2 regions of the Streptomyces sp. CA189 genome follow, and region 1 is predicted to be linked to the other one. Evidence: riboswitches for the same ligand, from Rfam matches in the RefSeq annotation. Region 1 holds a riboswitch; the other holds the start of a gene.
The links. A riboswitch is a leader RNA that binds a small molecule or an ion and turns the genes downstream of it on or off. The one in region 1 is predicted to bind ZMP and ZTP.

Region 1 (7,674 bases):
GGTGGCCTTGGGCTCGTCGAGGAGGTTGATCAGGCCCTTGGGGGAAGACGCCGACTTCGACATCTTGATCGCCGGGTCCTGGAGGTCGTAGATCTTCGCGACCTCCTTGACGATGTGCGCGGAGGGGAGGGTGAAGGTCTGCCCGAAGCGCTGGTTGAAGCGCTCGGCCAGGTCGCGGGTCAGCTCGATGTGCTGGCGCTGGTCCTCGCCGACGGGGACCGCGTTCGCCTGGTAGAGCAGGATGTCGGCGACCTGGAGGATCGGGTACGTGAACAGGCCGACGGTGGCGTTGTTGGTGCCCGACTTCGCGGACTTGTCCTTGAACTGGGTCATCCGGCTGGCCTCGCCGAAACCGGTGATGCAGTTCATGACCCAGCCGAGCTGCGCGTGCTCGGGCACGTGGCTCTGGATGAAGAGCGTGCAGCGCTCGGGGTCGAGACCGGCGGCGAGGAGCTGCGCGGCGGAGAGCCTGGTGTTCGCGCGGAGATCCTTCGGATCCTGCGGCATGGTGATCGCGTGCAGGTCGACGACCATGTAGAAGGCGTCGTGCGTCTCCTGCAAGGCGACGTACTGGCGGATGGCTCCGAGGTAGTTCCCGAGGTGGAACGAACCGGAGGTGGGCTGGATGCCGGAGAGCGCGCGAGGACGATCAGAAGCCATGGCCCCATTCTCTCAGGTGTGACACGGGGCTCGGCCCCGCCGCTGGCCGGAACCCGGCGGGTCGCTCCGGGCCCGCCCGGCCCCGGCACGGGTACCGGGCGGTAGCGGCCCGTCCGGATCTTGCCTCGGCCGAGCGACCGCTTTCCGTTGCTCCCGCTGCGGGGGGCGGGGGGGGCTCCGCGCCGAGGTCCGAGGAGTCCCGCTGCACGGGGCTTCGTGGGCGCCGCCCACACCCGCGCCTCAAACGCCGGCGGGGCTGGATGTGGCCGACGTCGGCCACAGAGGTGCGGATGCACCGCGGGCTCACGCTGCGCTGCGCGCACGTACGAACCGTCGGCACCCAAATCCAGCCCCGCCGGCGTTTGAGGCGCGGGGTCTGGGGCGGAGCGCCAGGGGGTCCGGGCGCAGCCCGGGGAACGGTGGAAGGGCGGGTAGGGGACAGCCCCGCAGGGACCGGCCCCCACCCGGCGGGTCAGGCGAGCGGGAGGCCCGGGGCCGGGAAGGCCGCCATGAGGTCGATGACCTCGGCCCGGATCTTGCCGAGGGCCGCCTCGTCGCCCTGCCCGGCGGCGTCCACCGCACGCGCGATCCAGTCGGCGACCACCGGCATGTGCTCCTCGGAGAGCCCCCGCGAGGTGAGCGACGGCGTACCGATCCGGATCCCCGACGGGTCGAACGGCTTGCGCGGGTCGAACGGCACCGTGTTGTAGTTCACGACGATCCCCGCCCGGTCCAGCGCCTTCGCCGCGATCTTGCCCGAGACCCCCTTGCCCGTGAGGTCGATCAGGATCAGGTGGTTGTCCGTACCGCCCGAGACCAGGTCGAAGCCCCGCTCCAGCAGAGCGGCGGCCAGCGCCTTCGCGTTGGCCACGACCGCGTGCGCGTACGACACGAACGACGGCTGCGCCGCCTCGTGGAGGGCCACGGCGATACCGGCCGTCGTCTGGTTGTGCGGGCCGCCCTGGAGGCCCGGGAAGACCGCCTTGTCGATGGCCTTCGCGTGCTCCTCGCGGCACATCAGCATCGCGCCGCGCGGACCGCGCAGGGTCTTGTGGGTGGTCGTCGAGATCACGTCCACGTGACCCGCCGGCGACGGGTGGGCCCCGCCCGCGATCAGGCCCGCGATGTGCGCCACGTCGGCGACCAGCACCGAGCCCGCCTCCTTCGCGATCAACGCGAAGGCCTCGAAGTCGATCGTGCGCGGGAGCGCCGTACCGCCGCAGAAGATCAGCTTGGGGCGCTCCGCCAGCGCGAGGTCCCGTACCGCGTCGTAGTCGATGAGACCGGTCTCGGCCCGGACCCCGTACTGCACGCCCCGGAACCAGGAGCCCGTCGCCGAGACCCCCCAGCCGTGCGTCAGGTGCCCGCCCATCGGCAGCGCCATGCCCATCACCGTGTCGCCGGGCTCGGCGAAGGCCAGGTACACCGCGAGGTTGGCGGGCGAGCCGGAGTACGGCTGCACGTTGGCGTGGTCGACTCCGAAGAGGCCCTTCGCCCGCTCCACGGCCAGCGCCTCGATGCGGTCGATGTTCTGCTGGCCCTCGTAGTAGCGGCGGCCCGGGTAGCCCTCGCTGTACTTGTTCTGCAGCACCGTGCCGGAGGCCTCCAGCACGGCCGCGGAGACGTAGTTCTCGCTCGGGATGAGGCGGAGGGTCTCCGCCTGGAGGGTCTCCTCGGCGGCGACGAAGGAGGCCAGCTCAGGGTCGGTGGCGAGCAAGGCGGGGTGGCGGTACGGGTGGTGGTGGTTCGCGCTCATGGCGGCTCCTCCGGGGTCGATGTCAGATCTCGTCCCCGCGAGGCCCAGGCGAGCGGCCCTGTATGCGGTCGTGCGCGCACGGCTCCCCCGGAGTTGGTTCTCCGTGCGCCAGTCGCCGTGCGTGTCCGACACCTTAGCGGGCACGCCTCGAGAAAGGTTTCTCCGTCCGGTATTCGAGCGAGGATGGAGGGTGACGCCCACCCTCGTCACCGGCTTGACGGACGATCGGAGACCCCGTGTCGACAACTGCTGATGCCATCCGCTCCGCCGACGCGCACAGCGCGCACAACTACCACCCCCTGCCCGTCGTCGTCGCCACGGCGGAGGGCGCGTGGATGACCGACGTGGAAGGCCGCCGCTACCTCGACATGCTCGCGGGCTACTCCGCCCTGAACTTCGGCCACGGCAACCGCCGCCTGCTCGACGCCGCCCACGCCCAGCTGGAGCGGGTCACCCTGACCTCCCGCGCCTTCCACCACGACCGCTTCGCGGACTTCTGCACCCAGCTCGCGGCGCTGTGCGGCAAGGAGGCCGTCCTGCCCATGAACACGGGCGCGGAGGCCGTGGAGACGGCGGTGAAGACCGCCCGCAAGTGGGGTTACGAGGTCAAGGGCGTACCGGACGGCCACGCCAAGATCGTGGTGGCGGCCGACAACTTCCACGGCCGCACGACGACCATCGTGTCGTTCTCCACCGACCACGAGGCCCGCGACCACTTCGGCCCGTACACCCCGGGCTTCGAGATCGTCCCGTACGGGGACCTCACCGCGCTCGCCGCCGCCGTCACCTCCAACACCGTCGCCGTGCTCCTGGAGCCGATCCAGGGCGAGGCCGGCGTCCTCGTGCCGCCCGCCGGATACCTGCGGGGCGTACGGGAACTGACGCGCGAGCGGAACGTCCTGTTCATGGCGGACGAGATCCAGTCGGGCCTGGGCCGTACCGGCAAGACCTTCGCGTGCGAACACGAGGACGTCGTCCCGGACGTGTACATCCTCGGCAAGGCGCTGGGCGGCGGGGTCGTGCCCGTGTCGGCGGTGGTGGCCGACCTCGACGTGCTCGGCGTGTTCAAGCCGGGCGAGCACGGCTCCACCTTCGGCGGCAACCCGCTGGCCTGCGCCGTCGCCCTGGAGGTCGTCGCGATGCTCCGCACCGGCGAGTACCAGCAGCGCGCCACCGAACTCGGCGACCACCTGCACCGGGAGCTGAACCTGCTGGTCGGCGGCGGTGCGGTGACCGCCGTACGGGGCCGCGGGCTGTGGGCGGGCGTGGACATCGACCCGTCCCGCGGCACCGGCCGGGAGATCTCCGAGAAGCTGATGGGTCTCGGGGTACTGGTCAAGGACACCCACGGGTCCACCATCCGGATCGCGCCGCCGCTGGTGATCTCCAAGGAGGACCTGGACTGGGGTCTGGACCAGCTCAGGTCGGTCCTCGGAGAGACGGTCTAGGGGGTGGCCTCCTGCCCGTGAGGCCGGGTTTCGAGGGTGATCTCGATGCCGCGGACGGTGAAGTGGCGGGCGGGCCGCAGGCCGGCGGCCCGCATCGCCCGTTCTTGAGCGGCGGCGGCCCGCTCGGCGGCCGGCCGGGCCCCGGCGGAGAGATGGGTGCACGCCACGTGCCACACGCGGGGCGCGCCTTCGAGGCGCCGGGCGAGGGTGGCCGGGTCGGCGGGCGGGTTGTCCAGTACGCCGGCCTCGGCGGCGGTCCGGGACCGGCCGAGGTCGGGCCGCCAGGCGAAGGCCTCCCGGTAGGCGGTGGAGATCAGGCCGCAGCGGGCACCGCTGAAGAGGACGCTGTCGCCGGGGGCCTCGTGGGCGTGGAGGATCCTGACCGCGGCGAGGCTGTCCCAGGACCGGCTCTGCTCCAGCCGGATCGCGCGGTGGGTGAAGGCCAGGGGCGCGGCCACGGCCAGCAGCAGTGCCGTCCGGGCCCACCACGGCAGGGTGAGGATTCCGGCGGCGAGCAGCAGGGCCAGCGCGGGCAGGCAGAAGACCAGGTAGCGGTACGCGAACACGGGCTGCGCCACGGTGGCCAGGGCGAGCAGGGCCGGCGGGACGGCCAGCCACGGCACGGCGACCGCCCGGATCAGGGGCGGGCTCGCACGCCGCCGTACGGCGAGCGCTCCCAGGGCGGTCACGGCCGCGCCGAGGAGCAGCAGCTTGAGCGTGTCCAGGAGGGTGTCCTGGCCGGGGAACAGGAGCCAGGAGAAGAGGGCCAGAGGGGTGGAGAAGGAGACCGGCGGGGACTCCCCCACGGCGGAGTGCTGGGTCAGGGCCAGGTACAGCAGGGGCGCCACGGCCGCCACGCCCGCCGCCTGCGATGGCCACGCGCCGTGCCGTGCGTCGCCCGGGGCGGATCCAGGCCACGGTGACGGCGTGTGCGGCGAGCAGCAGCAGCCCCATGACGTTGAACCAGCCCAGTACCGCGACCAGTACCGCGTAGGCGACCGGCCACCGCCGCCTGCCGTCGCCGGTCAGTACCTTGGCCAGGGCCCCGGTGGCGAGGACGGCCGCCGCCATGACGAAGGCGAACGAACGCCCCTCCTGCGCGTACCGGGAGGCCGTCGCCGCCACCGCGAGGGCCAGCCCCGCACCCGTGCCGAGGCGGGGACCGTCGAGAGTGCGGCCCAGCCACACCACGGCGGCCACGGCGACGGCGACGGCCGCCGCGGACGGGACCCGCATCGTGAACTCGGTCACCGAGGTGACCTGTCCGACGAGGTGCATGAGCACGTAGTGCAGTCCGTGCACCGCGTCGACCCGGCCGAGCAGCGCGAACAGCTCCCGCCACGAGCGCCGCGCCACGTCCATGGTGACGATCTCGTCCGTCCACGGGGCCGGGCCCGTGGTGCCCCACACCCCCAGCGCGAACGCGAGGACCGGCATCGCCCAGCCGGCTGCGCGCGTCGGCAACCCGGTTCGTGGAGCGGTCCGCCCGCGGGGCGGGTCGGACGCGGCCGGGGACGGGTACGGGTACGGGTACGGAAGGGCCGTCACGACGTTCGGCTCATCACCGGCGCACAGCGAACCGGGGCCACAGGACGTCCTCCACACGATCGGCGCGAGCCGGAACGGTGACGGACGGACCCGAACGGCATGTCCGTACGCTGCGGCCGCCCCGGCCCGGCGGGGCCCTCCAGGGTGCCGCGGCCCGCACGGGCCGCGCCTCACCCGAACGGCCGACCCCGCCCCGGTCGCGGGACGGCCTAGAGGATGACGTGGGGCAGGAAGCGGGCGTACTCGTCCGTGACCGGCCCGGCCGATTCGCGGATGCCGAGGCCCGCCGCCTCGTCCTCGACGACCCACGCGCCGAGGACCACCCGGTTGCCGTCGAAGTCGGGCAGCGGGGCGAGGCCCTGGAACACGTACGTCTCGTCCTGCTCCGGTGCGAACGGCTCGCCGCCGGCCGGGTGCAGGGTGACGCCCGCGCCCTCGCGCCCCAGCAGCGGCTTCGCCGCGTAGCCGGTGGTCGTGGCGAGCTCGCGCGGGCCGTCCAGGTAGGCGGGCAGCAGGTTCGGGTGCTCCGGGAAGAGCTCCCACAGGACCGCCAGCAGCGCCTTGTTGGAGAGCAGCATCTTCCACAGCGGCTCGATCCAGGCCGTGGTGCCGGAGCCGCCGCCGTGGTCGTACGTGCCGAGGACCTGCGGGGCGAACTCGTCGGTGGCCAGCCACTCCCACGGGTAGAGCTTGAAGATCGCGCGGATGAAGCCGAGCTTCTCGTCCACGAACCGGCCGGACAGGCTGTCCCAGCCGATCGCCTCCACCGACAGCTCCCGCGTGTCGATGCCGGCCTGCTCGGCGGTCTCCTGGAGGTAGGCGACCGTCATCAGGTCCTCGCCGAGCTCGTCGGTCTCGGAGTGCGCGAAGTGCACCGGGCCGGGCGGCAGCAGCTCAACCTGGCGGCGCCAGGCGTCGACGAGCCGCTCGTGGAGGGAGTTCCACTGGTCGGCGCCGGGGAAGCGCTCCTCCATCCAGAACCACTGCGGACTGGCCGCCTCCACGAGGGAGGTGGGGGTGTCCGCGTTGTACTCCAGCATCTTGGCGGGGGCGCCGGAGCCGTCGTAGCGCAGGTCGAAGCGGCCGTAGAGCGAGGGCTGTTCGGCGCGGCGCCGCCAGGACTCGGCGATCAGCGCGGCGAGCTTCGGGTCGGTGATGCCGAGGTCGGCGAAGCGGTCGTGGTCGACTATGTGCTGGGCCGCCGCGAGGCACATGGCGTGCAGTTCCTCGACGACGTTCTCCAGCGCCTCGACCTCGGGGAGGGTGAAGGAGTAGTACGCGCTCTCGTCCCAGTAGGGGCGCAGGGAGTCGTCGGGGTAGCGGGTCAGGGGGTAGATCAGCCCCTGCTCCTCGACGGTCTTCTGCCAGTCGGGGCGGGGCTCGATGGTGTGGCGCTTCACGCTGGATCAGCCGCCCGAGGAGCTCTTGTGGCTGCCGCCGATGCCGCCGCGGGTGACGGCGGACTTGTCGAAGCTGCCTCCGGTGACCTTGTTCTTCGCGACGGTGCCGCCGTAGTAGAAGGCGCCGCGGCCGCCGCTCTTGCACTCCTTGGAGTTCAGCTTCTCCAGGGTGGCGCGGTCCGCGCAGCGCTTGTCGGGCTCGTTGCTGCTTCCGCAGGCCACGAGGGCCGCGGCGAGCAGGCCCATGCCGCCGAGGGCGACGGTGCCGGAGCGCATACGGCGCCTGGTGCGCGTGGTGTCGGTGCTGCTGCTGTCCATGGACTGTTCGCTCCCCCTGGGTGTCCGGCTGCGGACAGACTAGAACGGCCGCCCGGGCCGACGGAATCCGGCCGACGCGGGATCCCTGACCTAGAGTCGGTTCGTGCTCATTGGGATGATTTGCGCGCTCGGTGCGGCGGTCTGCTTCGGCACGGCGTCGGTCCTGCAGGCGGTGGCGGCGCGGGCGGCGGAGCCGGGAACGGGATCCGGGGTCGACGCCGCCCTCTTCCTGCGGGCGCTGCGCCAGTGGCGCTATCTCGCCGGACTCGGGCTGGACGCGGTCGGCTTCGTCCTCCAGATCATCGCCCTGCGGCACATCCCGATCTACGCGGTGGGCGCGGCCCTCGCGGCCAGCCTCGCGGTGACCGCGGTGGTCGCGGCGCGGCTGCTGCGGGTGCGGCTGAGCGGGACGGAGTGGGGCGCGGTCGGGGTGGTGTGCGCGGGGCTGCTGATGCTGGGGCTCGCGTCCGGCGAGGAGGGCGCGGGGAAGGGCACGCTCGCACTGAAGCTGGGACTGCTGGCGGTGGCCGGCCTGGTGCTGGTG
Region 2 (7,674 bases), on a different contig from region 1:
GCGAGACCTTGACCCCGCTGGAGGCGATGGCCGCGGCGCCGGACATGACCACGAAGGAGGCGCCGGTCAGCAGCAGGGCCACGCCGAACTTGAACGGGGTGCTCATGTGCTTGCCCCGGCGCACCCAGAAGGCGGCGAAGACGGGAGCCAGGATGATCACGAACAGCGAGGGCAGCGACTGGGTCCAGCTGGCCGGGATGTGCCGGCCTAGCAGGGACAGGTCGGTCTTCTGGGCGGCGAACAGGTTCAGCTCGTTGCCCATCTGGTCGTAGACCAGCCAGAACAGCGTGGCGGCCAGGAAGAGCCAGACGTAGGCCCGCAGCCGGGTCTTCTCGACCCGGTCGATCTTGGGGCTGCGGTACATGGAGAGCAGCACGCCCGCCGGAACGACCACGGCGACGACCGTGAGCACGAAGGTGACGTTGTCGATGCTCAGCGCGTGCGAGGCGGCCAGCAGGGTGACCAGTACGGCGGTGAAGACCAGGCCGTACGAGGAGGACCTGCGCAGCTTGGCCCGCTCGGCGGGGGTGAGCCGGACCACGGGCTCGGCGCGGAGCTGCTCCGACAGGCGGCGGCCGCCGAGGACGTACTGGACCAGGCCGAGGGCCATGCCGACGGCGGCGGCGCCGAAGCCGAGGTGCCAGTTGACCTCCTCGCCGAGGTAGCCGACGACGAGCGGGGCGATGACGGCGCCGAGGTTGATGCCCATGTAGAAGATCGAGTAGCCGGCGTCGCGCCGCTGGTCGTCGTCTGCGGCGTACAGCCGCCCGACCAGCGCGGAGATGTTCGGCTTGAGCAGGCCCGTGCCGATGACGATGAGGACCAGGCCCGGCCAGACGAAGACCGGGTTCGGGACGGCCATCAGGACGTGGCCGGCCATGATGACCACCCCGCCCCACAGGACGGCCCGGCGGGCGCCGAGGAACCGGTCGGCGATCCAGCCGCCGGGCAGCGCCAGCAGCGAGATCATGGCCATGTAGACGCCTTCCACGGCCTCCGCGGTGCCCTCGTGGAGCCCCATGCCCCCGTGGCCGCGGGAGGCGGCGAGGAAGTGCACGAGGATGGCGACCATGCCGTAGAGGCTGAAGCGCTCCCACAGCTCGGCGAGGACGAGGGTGGCGAGCCCGCGCGGGTGGCGCTTCCCGCCCACCGCCGCCGCGTCCGGTCCCGAGGTCTTCTGCGTATCCATCGATGCGTTCACATATTCATTGGAGCCTCGTACCTGGGTGCGCGGATCGTCCCTTCGGCCGGTACCGGGGGAAACCGAACGCCCCGGGGCCCCAAGGCCCAGGGCGTTCGCCCTGCGAATGCGAGCGGGGCGATCGTGGGTTGGTCACGGGATGCCCGTATGGGTGAACTCGGGGTGACTTCAACACACGGTCTCGATGGAGACACCAGTATCGATGGAGAACGTTAGTGCCGTTGTGCGGAATGGAGAGGGGGTGGCCGGTGGCGCGTGGTGGGGGGCGGCGGAAGCGTGCACTGCGGACGCTGGCTGCCCCGTTCACTGTGTCGGCTCCTGTGGGCGCGCGTATCCGGGATCGTCTGCGCCTGTCGGCCGGGGATGCCGGGGTTTTGCGGATGGTCGGCGTGCATCTGGGCCGCTGTGCCCGTGCTGATCTGGCTGAGCGGCTGCGTATCGGCAGGGTGCCGGTGAAGGAGAACGGGCGGGCGGGCCGCAAGCGTGCGCTGACGAGGGTGTCGTCGTCCCGGTGGGCGGGGGCGATCACCCGGGCCAGTGAGGATCAGTACCAGCTTTCCCTGCGGTGCCTGTTCGATGAGCGGACCTCGCTGCGCCGGGCCATCACAAAAGTCCGCAAGCGTCTGGCCGTCCCCTGCGGCCTGCGCATAGGTGGTGTTCGCGGATATCCGAGCCGGGCCGAGCGGGCGCAGAAGCAGCTCCGGTTGCAGGTCCTCACCGCGCGCCTGGCGGAAGTGGAGCGGCGGATCGAGGCCGGGCATCCGGCGATCGTCATCGGCGGTCGAAGGCTCGCAAAGGTGCGGCACAACCTGGCTGACGCCGGGCTCACCGAGGCCGAGTGGCGGGAGCGGTGGGACGCGCAGCGCATGTTCCTGACCGCCGACGGTGAGTCCGGGGCGCCGTACGGGAACTACACGATCACCGTCGATCCGGCCGATGGGACGGTCACGATCGTCCTGCCCCAACCGCTCAGGCACCTCGCCAACGCACCCCGGGGTCGGTACCGGCTGGCCTGCACCGTCACCTTCAACCACCGCCGAGACGAGTGGCTGGACCGGGCCACCGCCAACCAGACGGTGCGCTACGACATCGTGTACGACTCCGAACGCGGGCGCTGGTACCTCGATGCCTCCTGGTCCACCGCGACAGCACCTCTCCCGACCCCTGCCGAGCTGGCCGCAACCGGCGTCCGGCTCCTCGCCGTGGACCTCAACGCCGGCCACCTCGCCGCCTGCGTCATAGACGCCCACGGCAACCCCGTCGGCCAGCCCATCACCGTACCCGCCGACCTGACCGGACCCACATCCCAGCGCGACGGACGCCTCCGGCAGGCGCTCAGCCACCTCATCCACCTCGCCCACCAACACGGCTGCGCTGGGCTGGCGATCGAGAACCTGGGTTTCGCCGACGCCCGCGCCACCGGCCGCGGGACGATGGGCCGGGGCAGGCGCGGCAAGACGTTCCGCCGCACCGTCGCAGGCCTGCCCACCGCACGCTTCCGCGACCGACTTTCCGGCATGGCCCACCACGCCGGACTCGTCGTCATCGCCGTCGACCCCGCCTACACCAGCCGCTGGGGCACCCAGCACTGGAAGGCTCCGCTCCAACAGCAATCCAAGACCACGCTCGCCACCGGGCACCATGCGGCCTCGGTGGCGATCGGCAGACGCGCCCTCGGACACGGGACACGGCGTCGGCCAGGTGTGACCGCACACGACCAGAGGATCGTCGCGCGGAGAGCTACCGGCCAGACCGTCACCGCACCGAGGGCACCCGGGAACACGAGCCCGCCAAGGACCACAGGCACACCCATCCTGGGTGGCAAGACCTGCCGGGACCGCAGCGCCCAACTCGCACTGTTCCCCGTCCCCCAAAACCGTTCGGGGAGACAACCGGCCAGCCCGGTGTACAGCGATACGGCCAACAGTGGCCAACATCGCTAGGAACGGTCAGAGGTCCGCGAGGGCCAGACCGGCCTGCGCGGCGGCGGCCTGGACGGTCTGCTCCAGCAGCACCGCGATGGTCATCGGGCCGACGCCGCCCGGTACCGGGGTGATCAGCGAGGCGCGGGCCGCGGCCGACTCGAAGTGGACGTCGCCGACGTTGCCCTCGTTGTAGCCGGCGTCCAGCACCACGGCGCCCGGCTTGATGTCCTCGCCGCGGATGAACTCGGCCTTGCCGACGGCGGCGACCAGCACGTCCGCCTGGCGGACGAGGGACGGCAGGTCCACGGTGCGGGAGTGGCAGTAGGTGACGGTGGCGTTCTGCTCCAGCAGCAGCATCCCGGCGGGCTTGCCCAGGATCGCGCTGCGGCCGACGACCACGGCGTGCTTGCCGGTCAGGTCCACGTCGTAGGCCTCCAGCAGCCGCATGATGCCGCCAGGGGTGCAGGAGACGAAGCCCGGCAGTCCGAAGCCCATGGCGGCGAAGGAGTGCATGGTGACCCCGTCGACGTCCTTGCCCGGGGCGATGGCCTCGAAGGCGGCGCGCTCGTCGATGTGGTGCGGGACGGGGTGCTGGAGCAGGATGCCGCTGATCTCCGGGTCCTCGGAGAGCGCGGTCAGGGTGGCGACGAGCTCCTCGGTGGTCGTCGCGGCCGGCAGCTCCACGTGGCGGGAGGTGATGCCGGCCTTGGCGCAGCGGTTCTGCTTCATGCGGACGTAGGTGACGGACGCGGGGTCCTCGCCGACGAGCACGGTCGCCAGACAGGGCGCGGCGCCCGTGCGCTCGGTGATCTTCGCGGCGTACTCGGCGGTCTGCTCCGAGATGCGGCGGGCGAGGGCGGTGCCGTCCATCAGCGTGGCGGTCTGGTCCTGCTGGGCAGTCGTCTGAGTGGTCATCGGGGCTCCTGAGCGTCGCTGCGGGATCGCGGTTCGCCCAGGCGCGCGGCAGTCGGCGTACGGGATGCGGGAGTACGCCGGGCCGCTCCCCGGTGGTGATCCACCCGAACGCCAGTCACGGCCCGCCGCCCAGTGTAGGCGACCTCTCCCGACAGGTCCGACAGCGCCGGGGTGGGCCCCGGCCCGGCAATCCGGTGGATGACCGGCGCCGGACCTGGGACGATCGAGACATGACGCGCACTTTCGACCATCTCGTCGCGGAAGCGGAATCCGTCTCCGTGGACGGCTGGGACTTCTCCTGGCTCGACGGCCGCGCCACCGAGCAGCGCCCCTCCTGGGGCTACCAGAGCCTCCTGGCGCTCCACCTGGCGCGGGTCGGCTCCGCCCTGGACATCCAGACCGGCGGCGGGGAGGTGCTCGCCGGAGCCGGGCCCCTGCCCCGGCTGACGGTGGCCACCGAATCGTGGCCGCCGAACATCGACAAGGCGACAAGGCTCCTGCACCCGCTCGGCGCGGTGGTGGTCGTGGACTCCGACGAGCCGCCGCTGCCGTTCGGCGACGAGGCCTTCGAGTTCGTCGCCAGCCGGCATCCGGTCACGATCTGGTGGGAGGAGATCGCGCGGGTGCTGCGGCCCGGTGGCACGTACCTCTCCCAGCAGGTCGGTCCGGCGAGCGTTTTCGAGCTCGTGGAGTACTTCCTGGGCCCGCAGCCGGAGGAGGTCCGGCGGGCCCGGCGCCCCGACGACGCGGTCGCCGAGGCCACGAAGGCTGGGCTGGAGGTGGTCGATCTGCGCTCCGAGCGGCTGCGGACGGAGTTCCACGACATCGGAGCCGTGATCTACTTTCTACGGAAGGTGATCTGGATGGTGCCGGGCTTCACGGTCGGGCAGCATCGGGACCGGTTGCGCGAGCTGCACGAACAGATCGAGCGCGAAGGCCCGTTCGTCGCACACACCGCCCGTTTTCTCATCGAGGCCCGCAAAACGGGCTGACAAAACGGGCGGACGCGACCACCCGCGACCGGCTCCCCGGTCACAGCGTGGCGCAGGTCACTCAATTCAGCGCGTAACGAATCTACTCGGGCATGCGATGAACCGACAGGTGTCCTCGTGCGGCCCGGAATACAGACCCCCCTCGGGTCTGTTTCCCGAGTTCGCGCGATGATGTCCCGCCACCCCTTATCTGTTCGCAACGAGAGGCTCCTTGTGTCGCTCAGCCCGTCCCGTACGTTCCCCACGGAGATCGCCGAATCCGAGGCCCTGGTCGCGCTTGTCGAGCGTGGCCGCGAGCAGGGTCACATCAACGGTGATGACGTGCGCCAGGCCTTCGAGGCCGGCCGCATCCCGGTGGACCAGTGGAAGCGGGTCCTGCGCAGCCTGAACCAGGTCCTGGACGAGGAGGGCGTCGCGCTGCACGTCAGCGCCGCCCCCGCCACGAAGGCTCCCGCCAAGAAGCCGCGCAAGGCGGCCGCCGCCCCGGCGCGCGCCGTCGCCAAGAAGGCCGCCGCCCCGCCGCGCCTCATCGGTGCGCGCAAGACGGCTGCCCCCGCCACCGCTGCGGCGATATCCGACCCGTCGGCCTCCGGGACCGAGGAGGAGGTGGCGGCCGAGGCCGCCGCCGCGCCGAAGAAGCGGACGGTCAAGAAGACCGCCGCCAAGAAGACCGCCGTGAAGAAGACGGCCGCCACGAAGAAGACCGCCAAGGACGGCGACGAGGGCGACGCCCCCGTGGCCGAGGGCGAGGACTGGGCTGCCGAGGACCTCGACGAGGGCGACGAGAAGGAGACGCCCAAGACGGGCGGCAGCGCCGGCTTCGTCCTGTCCGACGACGACGAGGACGACGCCCCGGCCCAGACCGTCATGGTCGCCGGCGCCACCGCCGACCCCGTCAAGGACTACCTCAAGCTCATCGGCAAGGTGCCGCTGCTCAACGCCGAGCAGGAGGTGGAGCTCGCCAAGCGCATCGAGGCCGGTCTCTTCTCCGAGTACAAGCTCGAAGAGGAGGAGGACCACAAGCCCGCGTTCAAGCGCGAGCTGGAGATCCTCGTCGAGGACGGCCGCCGGGCCAAGAACCACCTGCTGGAGGCCAACCTCCGCCTCGTGGTCTCCCTCGCCAAGCGCTACACCGGCCGCGGCATGCTCTTCCTGGACCTGATCCAGGAGGGCAACGTCGGTCTGATCCGCGCCGTGGAGAAGTTCGACTACACCAAGGGCTTCAAGTTCTCCACGTACGCGACCTGGTGGATCCGGCAGGCGATCACGCGTGCCATGGCCGACCAGTCGCGCACCATCCGCATCCCCGTCCACATGGTCGAGATCATCAACAAGCTGGCCCGTGTCCAGCGCCAGATGCTCCAGGACCTCGGCCGGGAGCCCACTCCGGAGGAGCTGGGCAAGGAACTCGACATGACCCCCGAGAAGGTCATCGAGGTCCAGAAGTACGGGCGCGAGCCGATCTCCCTGCACACCCCGCTGGGTGAGGAGGGCGACAGCGAGTTCGGTGACCTCATCGAGGACTCCGAGGCGGTCGTGCCGGCCGACGCGGTCTCCTTCACCTTCCTCCAGGAGCAGCTCCAGTCCATCCTGGGCACGCTCTCGGAGCGCGAGGCGGGCGTGGTCTCCATGCGCTACGGCCTCAACGACGGCCAGCCGAAGACCCTCGACGAGATCGGCCGTGTGTACGGGGTCACCCGTGAGCGCATCCGCCAGATCGAGTCGAAGACCATGTCGAAGCTCCGTCACCCGTCGCGCTCGCAGGTGCTGCGCGACTACCTCGACTAAGAGTCGGGTCCGCGCCCCTCAGTCCAGTCGGAAGACCGGCCCGCGGGGCGTGAACGGCAGGGAGGCGCCCTGCGGAACCAGGAAGGCGTGCTCGCGCCGGATCCGCAGGGTGTCGGTCCAGCCGTCCGTGATCACCAGGACCGGGGCCCCGGGCGGGAAGTCCTCCGCCCGCAGCAGCAGGTCGATGCCCGGCTGCAGCACGGTCCCGCCCCGGCCGCGCACCTTCACCCGGCCGGCGATTTCGGTCGGGGGCAGATAGCCCGCGTCGTACGGCGCCGCGTCGCAGAACACGACGCGGGCGGCCGGCACGTCGCGGGCTTCGGCGTACGAGGCGATGGCGCCGAGCGCCTTGCCGAGCAGGGCGGTGTCCATCGACCCCGAGGTGTCGAGGACCACGCCGAAGGTGCAGCGGGCGGTCTCCTCGGGCGGGAAGTACCGGCCCGCGCGCGGGATGTCCGGGGTGGAGGCCTGGCGGCGGGCCGGGCGCGCGAAGCTGCGTACCGGCTCCGGGCGGGGCACGTACTCGTCGAACCAGCGGGCCAGGCGCGCGTCCCAGGGCACCGGAGGGTGGGCCAGCGCCCTGATCTCCTGCACCAGCCCGGCGGGGAGCAGTCCTCGCTCCCCGTACCCGTGCAGGTCGAAGCCCTGGACCAGGCCGCGCCGGTAGAACTCGTCCAGGTCGGTGTACGGGCAACTCCCCGGGTGGGGCAGCGGCTCGCCCAGGATGTCCCCGCGGCCCTTGCCGCGCAGGGTGGCGAGCCGGCGCATCCGGCGCAGGTCGCCGGTGATCCGGTCGTAGACCTCCTCCACGGACAGGTCCCGCAGCTCCGGGTCGTACAACAGCCCCTCGGGC

Region 2: it holds a riboswitch for ZMP and ZTP, as region 1 does, so the genes downstream of both, AC061S_RS09620 (bifunctional 5,10-methylenetetrahydrofolate dehydrogenase/5,10-methenyltetrahydrofolate cyclohydrolase) here and AC061S_RS18965 (serine hydroxymethyltransferase) in region 1, are expected to answer to the same signal.

The regions. Positions count from the first base shown of each region.
Region 1 is NZ_JBWJVM010000022.1:92,198-99,871, forward strand. It holds gene trpS (tryptophan--tRNA ligase) at 1-660, opposite strand, end outside; gene AC061S_RS18965 (serine hydroxymethyltransferase) at 1,133-2,416, opposite strand; ZMP/ZTP riboswitch at 2,452-2,542, opposite strand; gene rocD (ornithine--oxo-acid transaminase) at 2,653-3,864, shown strand; gene AC061S_RS18975 (hypothetical protein) at 3,861-4,721, opposite strand; gene AC061S_RS18980 (hypothetical protein) at 4,934-5,152, shown strand; gene AC061S_RS18985 (glutathionylspermidine synthase family protein) at 5,622-6,812, opposite strand; gene AC061S_RS18990 (hypothetical protein) at 6,819-7,130, opposite strand; gene AC061S_RS18995 (DMT family protein) at 7,246-7,674, shown strand, end outside.
Region 2 is NZ_JBWJVM010000008.1:165,306-172,979, reverse strand. It holds gene AC061S_RS09630 (peptide MFS transporter) at 1-1,201, opposite strand, end outside; gene AC061S_RS09625 (nuclease/transposase family protein) at 1,654-3,144, shown strand; gene AC061S_RS09620 (bifunctional 5,10-methylenetetrahydrofolate dehydrogenase/5,10-methenyltetrahydrofolate cyclohydrolase) at 3,151-4,041, opposite strand; ZMP/ZTP riboswitch at 4,070-4,170, opposite strand; gene AC061S_RS09615 (methyltransferase domain-containing protein) at 4,272-5,033, shown strand; gene AC061S_RS09610 (RNA polymerase sigma factor) at 5,247-6,821, shown strand; gene AC061S_RS09605 (vWA domain-containing protein) at 6,840-7,674, opposite strand, start outside.